DNA from 2 places in the Carnobacterium antarcticum genome. Region 2 is predicted to be linked to the other one. Evidence: riboswitches for the same ligand, from Rfam matches in the RefSeq annotation. Region 2 holds a riboswitch; the other holds the start of a gene.
What was found. A riboswitch is a leader RNA that binds a small molecule or an ion and turns the genes downstream of it on or off. The one in region 2 is predicted to bind FMN.
Positions count from the first base shown of each region.

Region 1: it holds a riboswitch for FMN, as region 2 does, so the genes downstream of both, ribD (bifunctional diaminohydroxyphosphoribosylaminopyrimidine deaminase/5-amino-6-(5-phosphoribosylamino)uracil reductase RibD) here and NY10_RS01755 (ECF transporter S component) in region 2, are expected to answer to the same signal.

Region 1 covers NZ_CP010796.1:2,332,181-2,339,911, reverse strand. Annotated here, with positions in the region: gene NY10_RS11045 (ABC transporter ATP-binding protein) at 1-220, opposite strand, end outside; gene NY10_RS11040 (energy-coupling factor transporter transmembrane component T) at 234-890, opposite strand; gene NY10_RS11035 (MptD family putative ECF transporter S component) at 914-1,504, opposite strand; gene ribH (6,7-dimethyl-8-ribityllumazine synthase) at 1,959-2,420, opposite strand; gene NY10_RS11025 (bifunctional 3,4-dihydroxy-2-butanone-4-phosphate synthase/GTP cyclohydrolase II) at 2,469-3,662, opposite strand; gene NY10_RS11020 (riboflavin synthase) at 3,681-4,337, opposite strand; gene ribD (bifunctional diaminohydroxyphosphoribosylaminopyrimidine deaminase/5-amino-6-(5-phosphoribosylamino)uracil reductase RibD) at 4,366-5,439, opposite strand; FMN riboswitch at 5,582-5,696, opposite strand; FMN riboswitch at 5,847-5,961, opposite strand; gene NY10_RS11010 (hypothetical protein) at 6,097-6,405, shown strand; gene NY10_RS11005 (hypothetical protein) at 6,491-6,772, opposite strand; gene NY10_RS11000 (uracil-DNA glycosylase) at 6,919-7,413, opposite strand; gene NY10_RS10995 (hypothetical protein) at 7,505-7,731, opposite strand, start outside.
Region 2 covers NZ_CP010796.1:330,882-338,612, reverse strand. Annotated here, with positions in the region: gene NY10_RS01765 (RecQ family ATP-dependent DNA helicase) at 1-569, opposite strand, end outside; gene NY10_RS01760 (YpbB family protein) at 562-1,626, opposite strand; gene NY10_RS01755 (ECF transporter S component) at 1,829-2,413, opposite strand; FMN riboswitch at 2,550-2,673, opposite strand; gene NY10_RS01750 (sensor histidine kinase) at 2,754-4,568, opposite strand; gene NY10_RS01745 (response regulator transcription factor) at 4,577-5,299, opposite strand; gene NY10_RS01740 (pseudouridine synthase) at 5,454-6,194, opposite strand; gene scpB (SMC-Scp complex subunit ScpB) at 6,207-6,809, opposite strand; gene NY10_RS01730 (segregation/condensation protein A) at 6,814-7,578, opposite strand; gene NY10_RS01725 (N-acetyltransferase) at 7,582-7,731, opposite strand, start outside.

The DNA.
Region 1 (7,731 bases), 600 kb from region 2:
TCCCCAACTCCAGTGTATCTGTTCGAAAGCTGCCGCTCCATTCGCCTTCATACACTTCTGGTATCAAGCCATTGATTAATCGCGTAAATGTTGTCTTACCACTGCCGCTTTTCCCGCAAAGAACGATACACTCGCCTGCTGTTATGTTTAATGCTGAGGCAGCAACAGCCTTTTCGTCGGAAAAAGGATAATGAAAAACAAAGTTCGTTAAATTGATCACAGCAATCCCCTTTCTACAGTACTTGGTGTAAATACACAAACCCGATGATCAACGTTAGACAGAATATATCTTGAATGTTAAAACCTATCCGTTCGATACTTGTGTGTTTATTCTTACGACTGATTCCCTTCGCCAATGAAGCAATCGTTAAATCTTGTGCCGTATTTCCAGCAGACATCATCATGGGAATAATGATGTATTCAAAAAAGCGGACCGGCTGCTTAACCATGTCCCCTTTTGAAAGAAAGATGCCGCGAAACTTCATGGCATCCCGAATATGCTGATAATCTTGCTTGATTGCTGGTAAAAAACGGACCATCACAATGACTGGAATAAGAATACTTTCTGGTGTCCGTAATTTTCGCAATCCCAGAGTTAATTCTCCCACAGTGGTAGTTTGCATCAAATACGTTCCAGCCATAATGCACGGCAGCATCAATCGCAAACTTACCGCAAAGAAAATAAGGACCATTGAGACTCCATCGGAAACTTGGTCAATGACATATTTATCTACCAAAATCATCCCTAAAAAAATCAGCAAATACGTTACCCCGGTTTTTCCTTTATCCGCTAGAATAAACAACAGTGCTAAAAGGAATACCGTTATTACTTCTAACATACCTTGGACCTGGCTCAGCAAAATGTAGTTGCACCAAAGCAAAATGACCATTTTAGTCCTTGGATCAAGTTGCATTACACTAGACCAGCTTTGCTAAAATGTTTTTTCACCATTTTTTGACCAAATACCCCGCCAATAATAGAAAAGAGAACCAGTGATACTAAAACAGTCGCAATAACGGGCCATTCGAAACTAGCTAGTACCTTTGTGATATAACTATTATCTTTTCCTCTTTCAACCAAACTCTGAATATAAGCTTCTTTCATAAACCACATTGGCAAAACCGGTCCCAAATTGCCTAATGAAAAGACAAAATAACTCGCTAAATTCCATTTGTCGCTTACATAATGTCCTTTTTTAGCAACAAAATCTGCTAAAAAGCCAAAGATTAAACTCGCTAAAAAAGTTGGTCCGAAATGACCAGAACTAAAGTAAAACAGTGCCAATAAGATTCCTACGATTGAAATCGCACCAAACTTTTTCACTTTAGTCACTAAAAACATGTAAACAACTCCGGAAAGAAGAGCTGCAAATGAAGGCGCGAAAATATGCGTTCCTCCTGGAATCAATACTACTCCTAGCAACGTTCCAACCGATAGACAAACAAAATACAGCGCACTAAAAACGCCGATATTAATTAAATCTCCTACTTTTAGTTTTTCCATCTTCTTTTCTCCTTCTTAAAACGCATTTCTCCAAACTGTCTTGCTTTCATAAAAACAGACAAATTCTTCAACTAGACGTTTTTATTTTAATTAATAGATCAATTTTGTTAAATGAATCACAGATACATTTCAACCTATCTATTCTAACAGAAAACGAGAAACTTTTTATAGTGATGTTTACTTTTTTTAAAATTACTTATTTACTACCATAGAAAATCAAATGGTCTTCTAATCAAAATCAGTTTTTTAAACGGTTCTGTAACGGCATTTAGTTTCTAAATCAAAGATGAGCCGATTGTTTGCCCGTTACACAATAAATCCCATAACACTAAACGCTCATCTAAGATTTTGCTGCAGCAGCAAACTTTTAGATGAGCGACTTAATTTTTTAGCACATTAGAATAACTATTTTCTTCAAGTAAGGGGGCGATTTTGACTGTTCACTTCTCAGTCTTTACATACCTTTCAACAGATTAGCCATTTCAATTGCAGAAACGGCTGAGTCATACCCTTTATTTCCAGCTTTAGTACCGGCACGTTCAATAGCTTGTTCGATATTGTCAGTCGTCAAAACACCAAAAATAACAGGTACTCCTGTATTCATTGCAGCTGCAGCTACTCCTTTCGAAACTTCTGCACATACATAATCATAATGTGAGGTAGAACCCTTTATGACTGCACCTAACGTGATAACAGCATCGTAATCTCCTGATGCTGCCATTTTTTGGGCTACTAACGGGATTTCATAAGCTCCCGGTACCCACGCAACAGTGATTTCTTCCTCTGACATACCATGTCTGCTCAACCCGTCCACTGCACCGCTCAATAATTTTGACCCGATAAATTCATTAAACCGTGCAACCACGATCCCTACTTTTAAACCTTTTGCAATTAAGTTTCCTTCGAATACGTTCATTTGAATTCCTCCATTTAAGTTATTTTTAGCAGCTCTTGATGCCTTTTCTTAATAGTTCAAAAAGTGCTTCATTTTTTCTTGTTTGATCTTTAAATAAGCTTCATCCTCTGCATAAGCATCCATTTGAAGTGAAATTCTTTCTACGATGTCCAAACCGTATTTCTCCATGCTTTCAACTTTCAGCGGATTATTGGTCATCAAACGTAGTTGATAGATGCCTAAATCATCAAAAATTTGTTTGCACTCATAATACTCTCGCAAATCTATTGGGAATCCCAGCATCAAATTGGCTTCAATCGTATCGTGTCCTTGATCTTGCAATGCATAAGCTCTTATTTTATTGACCAAGCCGATCCCGCGCCCTTCTTGCCGCATATACACCAAAACACCACGACCTTCGTTTGCAATATGTTTCATTGCCGCGTCCAACTGCTGACCGCAATCGCATTTTTTAGAACCGAATACATCCCCGGTCAAGCATTCTGAATGAATCCGGCACAATACTGGTTCTCCGTCACTGACCTCTCCCATAACCAAAGCCACATGATGTTCCCCGGTAATAGCGTGTTCATATGCGTAAATGTCGAACTCTCCATATTTGGTAGGCAATTGCGCTTTGGATTGGCGAAAAATAACCGCTTCTTTGGCTTTCCGGTAGTCAATCAAATCTGCAATTGTCCCGATCTTCAATCCATGCTCTTTGGCCAACGATAGCAAATCATCTCTTCTTGCCATCGTTCCGTCTTCTTTCATGATTTCACAGCACAATCCCACTGGCTGCAAGCCTGCCAATCGCATCAAGTCAACCGTAGCTTCAGTATGTCCATTTCGAGTTAACACGCCTCCTTCCACCGCTTCTAACGGGAACATATGCCCTGGTCTTCTAAAATCTTCCGGTTTCGCATCATCCGAAACTAATTGCATAGCTGTCAATGACCGTTCTCCCGCTGAAATCCCCGTTGTAGTCGCTACGTGGTCCACTGAAACGGTAAACGCTGTTTCGTGATTGTCTGTATTGTCCAAACTCATTTGCGGCAAGGCTAACTTCTTCGTATATGTTTTAGTCATTGGCATACAAATCAAGCCTTTAGCATAGGCAGCCATAAAATTCACATTTTCTGCCGTCGCAAATTCAGCAGCGCAGATAACATCCCCTTCATTTTCTCGATCTTCATCATCCACCAATAAGATATTTTTTCCAGCCTTTAAATCAGCCAATAATTCTTCAATTGTATTAAACATGGTTTGCTCCTATCTGTTCTAAAAGAACCCGTTTTCCTGCAAATAATCTTGCGTTATTCGACTGCTCTCTTGAGGTTGTTTTTTCGAATTCAGTCCTAATAATTTCTCGACATACTTTCCAATCATGTCGCATTCCAGGTTTACAGTATCCCCCGGTTGCTTACACAGCAACACCGTTTCCTCTCCTGTATGTGGGATAATAGAAACTTGAAAAGATTGATCATCCACCGCCGCGACAGTCAAACTTACACCATCAATAGCAATGGAGCCTTTTTCAATAATGTACCGTAATATCCCAGGATCAGTTTCAATTGTGAGCCAAACAGCATTATCGTCGCGTTTAAATTCGCTGATCTGTCCAGTTCCATCGATGTGGCCGCTAACGATATGTCCGCCAAGCCGAGTTTCCAAACTCAGTGCCCGTTCTAGATTGACGAAACTTCCGGGAATCAATGTTCCGATATTCGTCCTTTTTAATGATTCAGACATAACATCTGCTTCAAAAGAATCGTTTTCTATCTTCGTCACAGTCAAACAAATACCGTTTGTTGCGATACTGTCCCCAATACGCGTTCCTTGCACTACTTTTTGCCCTTTTATTCTGAGAACTGAAGAACTTTTTCCGCTTTGGATCGACTTAACGGTTCCCACTTCTTCAATAATTCCAGTAAACATGAGACTTCCTCCAATCGATTGCTTCTCTTTATTTATCCAGATAGCCTTCTACAACTAGATCCTCTCCAACCATCCCAGCTGTCATCCGATTCAGTTGAAAAGCCTCTTTCAAATCTGCAACGCCTGCCCCTTCAACAGCTGTTTTAGCATGCTTTCCTCCGATGATTTTTGGCGCAATATAAACCTGCATTTTATCCACAATGCCTTCTTCCAAGGCTGAAAAATTCAATGCCGCACCGCCTTCCAGCAAAACACTGTCGATTCCCATGGCACCTAGTGTTTTCATTAATTCCCGCAAATCAACTCTCCCAGACTTCTCTTTAGTCACAATGACTTCAACGCCCATTTGCTTTAACGTTTTTACTCTTTCGCTATCGGCTCTTTCAGTAGCCGCTACGATTGTTTTAGCTGTATCCTGCTGAGTCAATACCGTTGACGCCAGCGGAATTCTGAGCTGACTATCCACCACAATTCTAATGGGATTTTTGCTATTTGGCCCTCTGGCAGTTAGCTTCGGATCGTCTCTGATAACCGTTTCGACCCCGACCATGATCCCAGACAATTCATGACGCAAATTATGTACCTGCTGCCTGGAAGCTTCTCCAGAGATCCATTGAGATTCACCCGTCACTGTCGCTATTTTTCCGTCTAGTGACATCGCCGTTTTCATCACAACAAAAGGTTCTTTAGTGATAATGTATTTCATAAACACTTCATTCAATAGTTGGCATTCTTTTTCCAAGACACCTACGTCCACTTCAACTCCAGCATTACGAATCCTTTCAATCCCTTTTCCAGCCACTAATGGATTCGGATCGAACGTCCCAACCACGACTCGTTGAATCTTTTTCTCTATCAACAAGTCTGAGCAAGGAGGCGTTCTTCCCAAATGCGAACAAGGCTCTAGCGTGACATACAACGTTGCTCCTGCCACATCTTCTTTTGCTGATGCAACCGCATTTACTTCCGCATGAGGCTGCCCGTATGTTTCATGATATCCCTGACCAATCACTCTTCCATCTTTAACAACCACAGCACCCACTAAAGGATTCGGCGACGTCCATCCTTTGCCTTTCTTGGCTAAATTCAATGCAAGCTGCATATATTCTTCATCCAATCCTCTCACCCCTTCCCAAATAAAAAGCCCTAAGAATTTCTTCTCAGGGCTTTCGTCATTTTTGTTTATAAAGACACCACAAATAAATCCGCATACTATGTACACGGTTGCTTTTGTTCTTTAAAACTGATGTCTTCTTTTATCCAGACTATAACTGTCGGCTTCGGAATCTAACCGAATCTGCCTCGCGGCTCGTGGGCTTTACCACCGGTAGGGACTTTCGCCCTGCCCTGAAGACTATTTAATTTTTCAAACACTATACAAAAAAGCCCAAGATTTACATCCAGGGCTTGGCTTATCGTTAAATAAGACGGTTTAATAGCTGCATCATAAACTCACGATTTCCATCCATCTCAAATAAGACTTCAATCATCTTCATTGTTCAGCAATTAGTTTGTCTTCGCTTTATCCAGACTATACTGTCGGCTTCGGAATCTAACCGAATCTGCCTTGCGGCTCGTGGGCTTTACCACCGGTAGGGACTTGCACCCTGCCCTGAAGACTTATTTACTTTTGTACTGTAAGAGTATAGTGAAACAAAACTAATGTCAATAGTGATTTAATTTTTTGAAGCAGTTGGTTAGCTGTATTAATTAAGTATGGTAGAATCAATTCAGATTAAAAAATGAAGGAGATTTGAGTATGAGCTCAGTAATAGAAATTGCACTTATTTTACTCCCTATGATAATAGTAGGGGTAATCGGGATATTTGTAGTTACAAAACTTAAACAAAAGCACGATCATGGTACCTTGGGTAAGAAAAAAACCAAAGGCGCTCAAGATTTACTAAATAGTTTGATACCACTAGGCATGCTTCTTGGTTGTATTATTGGTATGATTTCAAGCTCATTTTTTCCCATTTCTTTATTATCTACACTTAGTTTAGGAGCTGGAATCGGCTTATTAGGCGGATATTTTGCTTATGAAATTTACAGCAAGAAAGAAGAGTAGTAACAAAAAAGCTCGTCAAATGAGCCTTTTTTGTTACTTTTCTTTTCTAAAACTGAACTTCTTAAAAATAAACAGTGAGCTTTATTTATCCTTGTTCGTAAACAAAAGAATTAAACACCAATTCAATTTCTTTATCTAATGTGAAAGATACTCGTTCTGCGAAATGCGGCAAGGACTGCACATGAATACTGTTCTCCAATACATCAAATACAACAGGCGAGACATCTCCAAAGTTTTTTGACTTAAGAATGATTGCAACTTTACCATCGTTATTTTGAAGCAAGTCAGCTTTGTCAGACAAATTAATTGTCCAGCCATGTGGTAAAAGATACTGCGTTGTCGGTCTATCTTTTTGTTCATTCGTCATATAAATCACTCCTCTAAAAAAATAGTTGCTCTTATTATATCGATTATAAATACTGATTCCTAGAACAACTAAATTATTCCTACAACACGATAGAAGACACTCTTCCTATTCAAGATTATTCAACTGTTGTATTCGTTAGTTCATTCTTATTTGATTCGCTTTATTCCTTGAACAAATGCATTTTTTCCGCCTTGAGCAGGATGTCTTACTTTCAGACACTCTATTCCCAGCTGATGAAGGCTTTCTTCCGCTTTATTGCCTACCGCAACAACCTTTTCAATCTGAAACATTTCAATCATTTGAATAAGAAACATTTCTCCCATCAAAAGTTCTTTCTTTGTTGGCATCCGATTGCTTTTGCCGTTGTCTTTTTTATGAGGGTGAAAAGGAAAAGCATTCCATCCTAATGAGACAATATCCTGTTCTAAAAGTGTATTCCATATAATGGTAGCCGTTGCTTCTTTTAACAGCTTGTCTTTTTCCGAAGGCAGTTTATAACCGTTTTCCTTGCCAAATAGTTCTAACCCCTTCACGTTATTCATCAGCAAATGTTCACTGGTAAAAGGAACTCCGGTAAGTCGGCTACCTCTATACCCTGGTGCTTCTCCAACAAGTATCAGTTTAGGTTTGATTTTATCCATTTGCTTTAAATAAACCAGCAGATTCTCTCTCCTAACAGCATTCTCTTGATTAGCAGATGAAAATACAGAACTATTAAGTGGTTTTTCGATTTTAGTTTATTTGCTGCTGTTCTGTCAATATGCGCACCCATTCTTCTTGTGCCGCTTTATCTTCTGAGACCTTAAACACAAAATTTTCAACTGCTTCTGCCCCAGGCTTAGTTAATCCATCATCAGCATATTCATCATAGCCCGCGCTAAAACTCCCTATCTCTTCCACTGTTCCAATTAATTCATACACTACCCCGTTATCCCCTAATAAATATTTGTGCATAGAAA
Region 2 (7,731 bases):
AACAGCGAATCGAGTATTTCTTGCCGGACGGTTTCTGTTGCTGTTGCTGTTAACGCCATTGTCAGCGGATAGTTCAATGTTTTTCGAATCGTTCCCAGTTCTAAATAATCTAAACGGAAATCCATCCCCCACTGTGAAATACAATGGGCTTCATCGATCGCCATCAACCCAATTTCCAACTGTTTAAACCGCTCCAATAACAAAGGCTGCTGCAGCATTTCCGGCGAAAGAAAAATGAATTTATACTGATTTAAATGATTTAAAACCCACTCTTTCTCTTTTATATCCATTAAACTATTGATAGCCGCAACTCTTTTTTCACCAAACATTTTTAATTGTTCTACTTGGTCTTGCATTAAAGATAAGAGCGGAGAAACAATCAGCACGATTCCTTTTAAGCAATAACCGGTTAGTTGGTAACAAATGGATTTGCCTGTTCCTGTCGGCAGCATCACAAGTGTGTCTTCTCCTGATAAAGCGGCTAATATGGCTTCTTCTTGGCCTTCACGAAAGGAAGTATATCCAAAATGACTCCCAAGCAATTCTTTGATTTTTTCTTGATTAGTCAATACGATGCCTCCTTTCAATCTGTGCTAAACGATACCAAAGAAAGAGAATATCTGGTCTTTTTTCCGTCAGTTCTTGATAGGTGAGATTCGGTTTTTCGCTTAACATCTGATTAAGTTCTTCTCTTATTTCTATCGGCAAAATAAGCGACAAATCAAACGATGGATCAACAATGCTTATTTCGATTACATGTTCTGAAATCGTACTGAATTTCAACCGGCGCAAATCAGCAATTTCCTCAATAGAATGGCCGTTCAATAAATACTTTTGCGTTATAGCTGCACTTTGGGTAATGCCGCTATAGTCTCTTGCCGTTTCAGAATAAATTGAAAAAAATAAAGGAACCATTTGTGGCTGTCGTTCAATCCATTCGATCAATTCAGCTAAACAATCTGTCAATATTATTTCAGCTTCAAGAGGTTCGATACCATAATGTTCAGCTAATTGTCTTCGTGTTTTTCCAATCTTTCCATGGCCGGTTAGATAAGCAACGATGATCTCAGCATTAGTTTCTGTCAGCTCATTTAATAAAAATAACCATTCTTTGCCAAATTGCTGGGCTAAAGTTTGCTTATCTTGATGATGTTGATTTAACCAATTTTTTAACCAGATTTGATTTTTCCATTCTTTTTCCAATGGCAAATAGCGTTTATTGCCATGGCGAACCTCTGATAAAACTTGGGTAACAAATAAACATTTACGCCAAAAATAGGCGTTAACAGCTCCATTTTTCAATTGATTTAAATGAACTGGATAAGTATGCTTCATAAAGTACTGTTGATAGCCTTTAGCTCCAATTTCTGTTAATTGATACCCTTCTCCTTCGGAATCTGCTGTAATCAATTCTAAACGTTCCATTTTGTTTATTAGGCGTTCAAATTGTTGTCGTTTTATTTTTGGAAACAAAGAAAAATAAGCTGTTAAACGGTATTGTTGAGCATTATACAATATCGAAGCTGTTCTTTTTCCTGTAAGTATATGGTAAATGGTAGAGGATTTTTTCGAAACATCATTTGAAAACAACGACAAACAAAAGTTTTCAAAATAAGTCAATTTCACCAAAGTAGTCTCCTCCTCTTTCTTTGTTTCATTTGATTATTGTTACTGCTTATTTTTAATGCTTCTTCTTATTCTAATATACCAAATATTTAGAAAATATAATGGGAAATACATAAATTACTTTATTTTTTATTGCATTAAACAAAAATGGGCTCGTTACGATCACGAGTCCCATTTCTTTATTTAATATACAATTTAATTTCTATTTTCCATAACTGAAATTAGAGAGCTTATTGCGAACGATCCAGGGTTTCATTTTAGCGAAAAGAATAACGAAAACACTGCTGACGATTATTCCTTTCGCCAGGTTGAAGGGTACTACACCGTAAAAAACGTATTGTTGTATCGGACCAACGCTGAAGTTTAAAACGGCAAAATAAAGCGGGATCAGCACATAAGCATTCAAGAACGATAGGATCGTCGTTAAAGAGAGGGTTCCAATCACATTAGCAAAAACGATGGTTTGCGTGTTTTCTACTTTATTGCGCATAATATAATAAATCGGCAAACAATAAGCTAACGAGGCAATCAAGCTAGCCGCATCACCAATAGGATACCCTGCATCTCCGCCAGTTTGAATATAATGAAGAACCGTCCGGATCACAGCTACCATTATTCCCCCTACAGGACCATATAAAAACATACCTAACAATACAGGAATATCACTGAAATCTATTTTCAAAAAAGAAACTCCAGGGATAATGGGAAAAGCGAAAAACATTAGGACGAAGGCGACCGCTGCAAGCATCGAAACTCCTACTAGTCTTTTTGTGTTACTATTTTGCATAAAAATCCTCCTAAAAGGATTCATCAGCTTGAGCATTTTGAGCTTACCGAAGAATACTAGTCAAAAAAATATGCCCGTCTAATTTTTCTTCAGAAAAATCAAACAGAGCATAAGAACATTAGTACATTCAAATAAGCCCCATCTTCTTTATCCAGACTTTACTGTCGGTACTGGAATTAAACCAGTTCAACCAGATAATGCTACCTAGCTCGTGGACTATACCACCGGTCGGGAATTACACCCTGCCCCTGAAGACGAATCTATTATTTTTTTAGTACATCATCTGTACTCCTAAAGTATACTAAACTTAAGAGTATTTTGCAAGAGTTTTACTTACTTTTTATACGTTTGTTTCGTTAGGATCAATATAAGGAAAACGCATGGCGAAAACTGTCTCTTCATTTGGAACACTTTTAACCTCAATAGTGCCGCCATGTTCTTCAATAATATTTTTTACGATTGATAATCCAATCCCAGTACCCGTCTGATTGGTTTTATAAACCGTTCTAGATTTATCCGCCTTATAAAAGCGATCAAAAATATAGGGAATATCTTCTTCCATTATGCCAATGCCGTTGTCTATCACTTCCATAACAACTTCATCAAAAACTTTATCTAAATGAACCCATAATTTGACTTCTCTATTTTCTCGTTCCGCCATAGCAGTATGCCGTATAGCATTGTTGATCAAATTGACAAATACTTGGTTCATCTTGTCTTCATCCATCTCGTATGTTTGCACTCCTGGATCGATTTTAAGGGTTAACCTTACATGACTGCTTCCAGCTATACGATTAAAACGCGCCATCAACTTTCTGAAAAACGGTTCTAAAATGACATCTTCACGAATCAAATCAATATGACCTGCTTCCATTCTAGATAAATCCAGCATTTCGTTGACCATTCGATTCATCCGTTTCGATTCTTCGCCGATGATACTCGCCATCTCATGTTTTTCTGCTTCTGTTTCAGCTATATCGTCTAAAATGGCCTCACTGTAACCTTGTATCATTACTAAAGGTGTTCGTAATTCATGAGAAACGTTATTGATAAAATCGACGCGCATTTTATCCAAACGCCGTTCTTTTGTTAAATCTTGCAACGATACTAGAACTCCCCGGACGTTTTCTAACCCTTCATCAAATAAAGGAACTAATGTGATTTCGAAATAAATGTCATTAAAGGTAGCATCGTAATAAACTTTTTCAGATTTTTCAATCACTTCATCTATTTGATCTGCTATCACTTCCGGCACAGCCGTTTCTTCTATCCCTTCCAACTTATACCAATTATGCAAAAACTCTTCGCCAATCGGATTAGACATCAGCAAAGTTTTATCTTGATTGTAGTATAAAATACCGGTTGAGATCGAAGTAACAATGTTTTCTAACAATTCTTTTTCTTGTCGAGTTGCCGTTCCAGTGGTTTCCAATGATTTCCGCATTTTATTCATGGCTAAAGCAAGTTGTGAGATTTCATCTTTATAATGTATTGGAGCTTGTTGTGAAAAATCATTTTTTGCATATTCAAAAGCAATGTCTCTTAATTCGTTCAAAGGCTTCCCTAAACGATTTTGCAAATAATAAAAAAGACCAATTGCTAACAATCCATAAAGAGCAAAATTAATCAGAGACCAGATATTCATTTTTTGTTGTGTTGCGTTTAAAAAAGACAAATCTCCAAACGAATACAATGTTCCCTTTTGTCCATTGAACTCGAAAGTTTTCATGCGGAAAATAAATACAGACTCTGCGTTTTTTTTATTTTCATGTTCGCTTATGATCTCAGTATCTTTTCCAGCTTTCATCGCTTTTTTTACTTTTTCATCAGCGAGTAAAATCTCTTTAGAAGAAGGCGTCAATTGTTCAGACACATTGTAAGAGGTACTGACAGGTTGACCATCTAAATAAATCGACATAAACACATGGGTATCGTGCGCTTTCAACTTATCCAAGTGATCGATTAAAAACTGAGGATCTTCTTCTAAATATGTTTCTGTCGTTTTTATTGAGGCTCTATAATCGGATAGATAATTGTTTTCAACATTTTTTTGATAGATGCTGCCGTATATCTGATTGGTCGTAATAAAGCAAAACCCTACGATAAGCATAGTGACTGCCCATACACGAAAGGTGATGTTGTTTAATTTAATCATCACTTAACCTACTTCTTTTCTTCAGGATAGGAATTAAATTTGTACCCTAATCCCCAAACAGTCACAATCATTTTTGCAGCCGCCTCAGATTGCTTGGTCAATTTTTCCCGTAATCGTTTAATATGGGTATCTACTGTTCTCAGATCTCCAAAAAATTCATATTTCCATACTTCGCGTAAGAGTTGTTCTCTACCGAAAATTTGATTTGGCGATTGGATCAAATACAATAATAAGTCATATTCTTTTGGCGTTAAATTAACCGGTTTTCCATCCGCTAAAACACGGTGTGACTGATTATCGATTTCAATATTAGGCATCACGATCAAATCGGGATTTTCTTTTTCTTCTTCTTTTTTAGTATGGGTTCTTTTCAAAACTGCCGACACTCGTAAGACAACTTCGCGTGGACTGAAAGGTTTTACAATATAATCATCTGCTCCTACTTCAAATCCTTGAATCCGGTTGATTTCTTCCCCTTTGGCCGTTAACATCATAATAGGTGTATTTTTGTGCTCGCGTAATTTTTCAGCAACTTCAATACCATCCATTTTAGGCAACATAAGATCCAATAAAATTAAATCATAATCGTTTTCTAATGCAAGGTTTAATGCATCTTCTCCATTATCTGTTTCAGTAATGATATAGTTTTCACGTTCCAAATACATCTTTAATAAACGACGTATGCGGTCTTCATCATCTACAACTAGTAGATTTAATGCTTCATTTCCCACTGATGTTACACCTCCACTTTAAACATACTGATTAATCTGTACTAGTCAAGTATACACAACTTTCTTTTTGGCATACAGCTAAACGCACTCTTACTATGTATGCTTACTTTTAAAATAGGAATAATCTGATTGATTATCCCTATTTTAAAGCAGCTTATTTTTCAGAAGAATTTTTATTTTGATTGGCTAAGTTTCGCAATTGGTTGACCTCAAAAGACTTCAGTTCGCGCCATTCTCCTGGACGCAAACCATCTAGATTCAACGTACCGTATGTTTCCCTCTTAAGTTTCTGAACAGGGTGTCCTACGGCTTTAAACATGTTTTTAACTTGACGATTCCGTCCCTCATGAATAGTCAATTCAACCATAGTCACATTTTTTGCTTTATCTGCTGATATGATTTTTGCTTTAGCAGGAGCTGTTCGTTTGCCTTCAACGACAATTCCTTTTTCTAACTTAGTTAGCGTGTGTTTCTCTACCATGCCTTCAACTTTGGCTACGTAGGTTTTATCAATATTAAATTTTGGATGCATCAACATTTGTGACAGTTCGCCATCGTTTGTCAAAATCAGTGCACCTGTTGTGTCATAATCTAAACGTCCCACTGGATAGATCCGTTGTTCGATATGAGGGAATAAATCCGTCACTACACGGCGGTCTTTATCATCGGATACAGCTGAAATGGTATTTCTAGGTTTATTTAATAAAAAATAAATAGGTTCTTCACGATCAATTGGAACTCCGTCCACTTCTACTCGGTCAGAATTACCTACTTGTACCCCTAGTTCTTTGACGACTTCTCCATTTACTTTTACACGGCCTTTAACGATCAACTCTTCTGATTTCCGTCTAGAAGCTATTCCTGCATGAGCCATTACTTTTTGCAATCTTTCCATTTTAACTACCCCTTAATGGTCATTTTTTTGTTCGCTTGGTATGTCTATAAATTGTTGATTGAACTGTTCAAAAAACAAATCGGATTCATTTTCGGCAGGTTCTTGTTCCAAGTCCGATATTTTCGGTAACTCTGAGAGTTTTTTCAAACCAAAATAATCTAGAAAATAACGCGATGTGCCATACAAAATAGCTCGTCCCGGCCCTTCGACCCGGCCTTTTTCTTCAATTAACCCTCTCAACGTCAATTTTTGTAGCGCTCCGCTTGTTTGCACTCCCCGGATCTCATCGATTTCCATCCGTGTCAACGGCTGCTTATAAGCGATAATCGCCAATGTTTCTAACGCCGCTTGAGACAAGTTGGTGGACAAAGGTGAAATCGCATAGCTCTTAATAACTTCAGCATACTCTTTTTTTGTTGCCAATTGGTATTGCTCGCCAACTTCTAACAACATTAATCCTCGTTCCGCTGAAGAATCGTACTCTTTTTGTAATTGCATCAAAAGTCGGTAAGCGTGCTGTGTTGAGCAAGATAAAATAGAAGCGATTTCTTCTAACGATAATCCTTCATCACCTGCTACAAAGAGTAATGCTTCAACCGCCGCTGCTTTATTCATGCACTCACGCTCCTATTTCTTCAGTTTTTGTACGGTATACGAAAATATCTCCGTATCTCTCTTCTTGCTGAATCCAAATATTTTTTTCCTTAATCAATTCTAAAAGTGCTAGAAAAGTCGTTACTAATTCTTTTTTTGTCGGTGCGTCAAAAAAATCAGCAAACAATACGCCTTCCGTTTTCAAGCCAGAAGGCAGTTTAGCTAAAATAAACTCCATTTTCTCGCCAATCGTCGTTTCTTCAGACATTACTTTGGTTTGAAGCGGTACTTTTTTTAATTGTTTAGTCACCATCATTTGAAAAGCAGCGACTAAATCTAATGTGCTGACTTGCATAGGCTCCATTGGGACATCCGTTTGCAAATATTCAAGATTAACGGGTGCCTTTGTATAATATTGATTCCGTTCTTCTTCTTTTGATTTTAAAACGTCCGCCACTTTTTTGTACTTCTGATACTCTAATAGTTGTTCCACTAATGCTTCTCGTGGATCTTCCCCAGCCTCATAAAGGTCAAGTTCTTCGTCTAAGAGCAATTCTTGTTTAGGCAGAAGCAGTTTGCTTTTGATAGCCATTAGCGTCGCAGCCATGACCAAATAATCCCCAGCAACATCTAATTCAAATACTTTCATGGATTGAATATAAATCAAATACTGCGAAGTCACTTCCGCAATAGGAATATCGTAAATATCAATTTCCAGATGTTGAATCAAATGCAATAATAAATCAAGTGGGCCTTCAAAAGCATCAATTTTCACATTTATTTCAGACATCGCTCAATCTTCTTTCTCTTCTTTTTCTTCAAGACCTTCTTCATTGTTGTCCTGCTTCTTAGCTTTTTCTTGTTCCCATTTTACAACTAAGGGAGCTGTTTCCAGCGTTCCAATGACCTTTTTTTGTGAAAATTGGTTATCCAAATCCTCGAA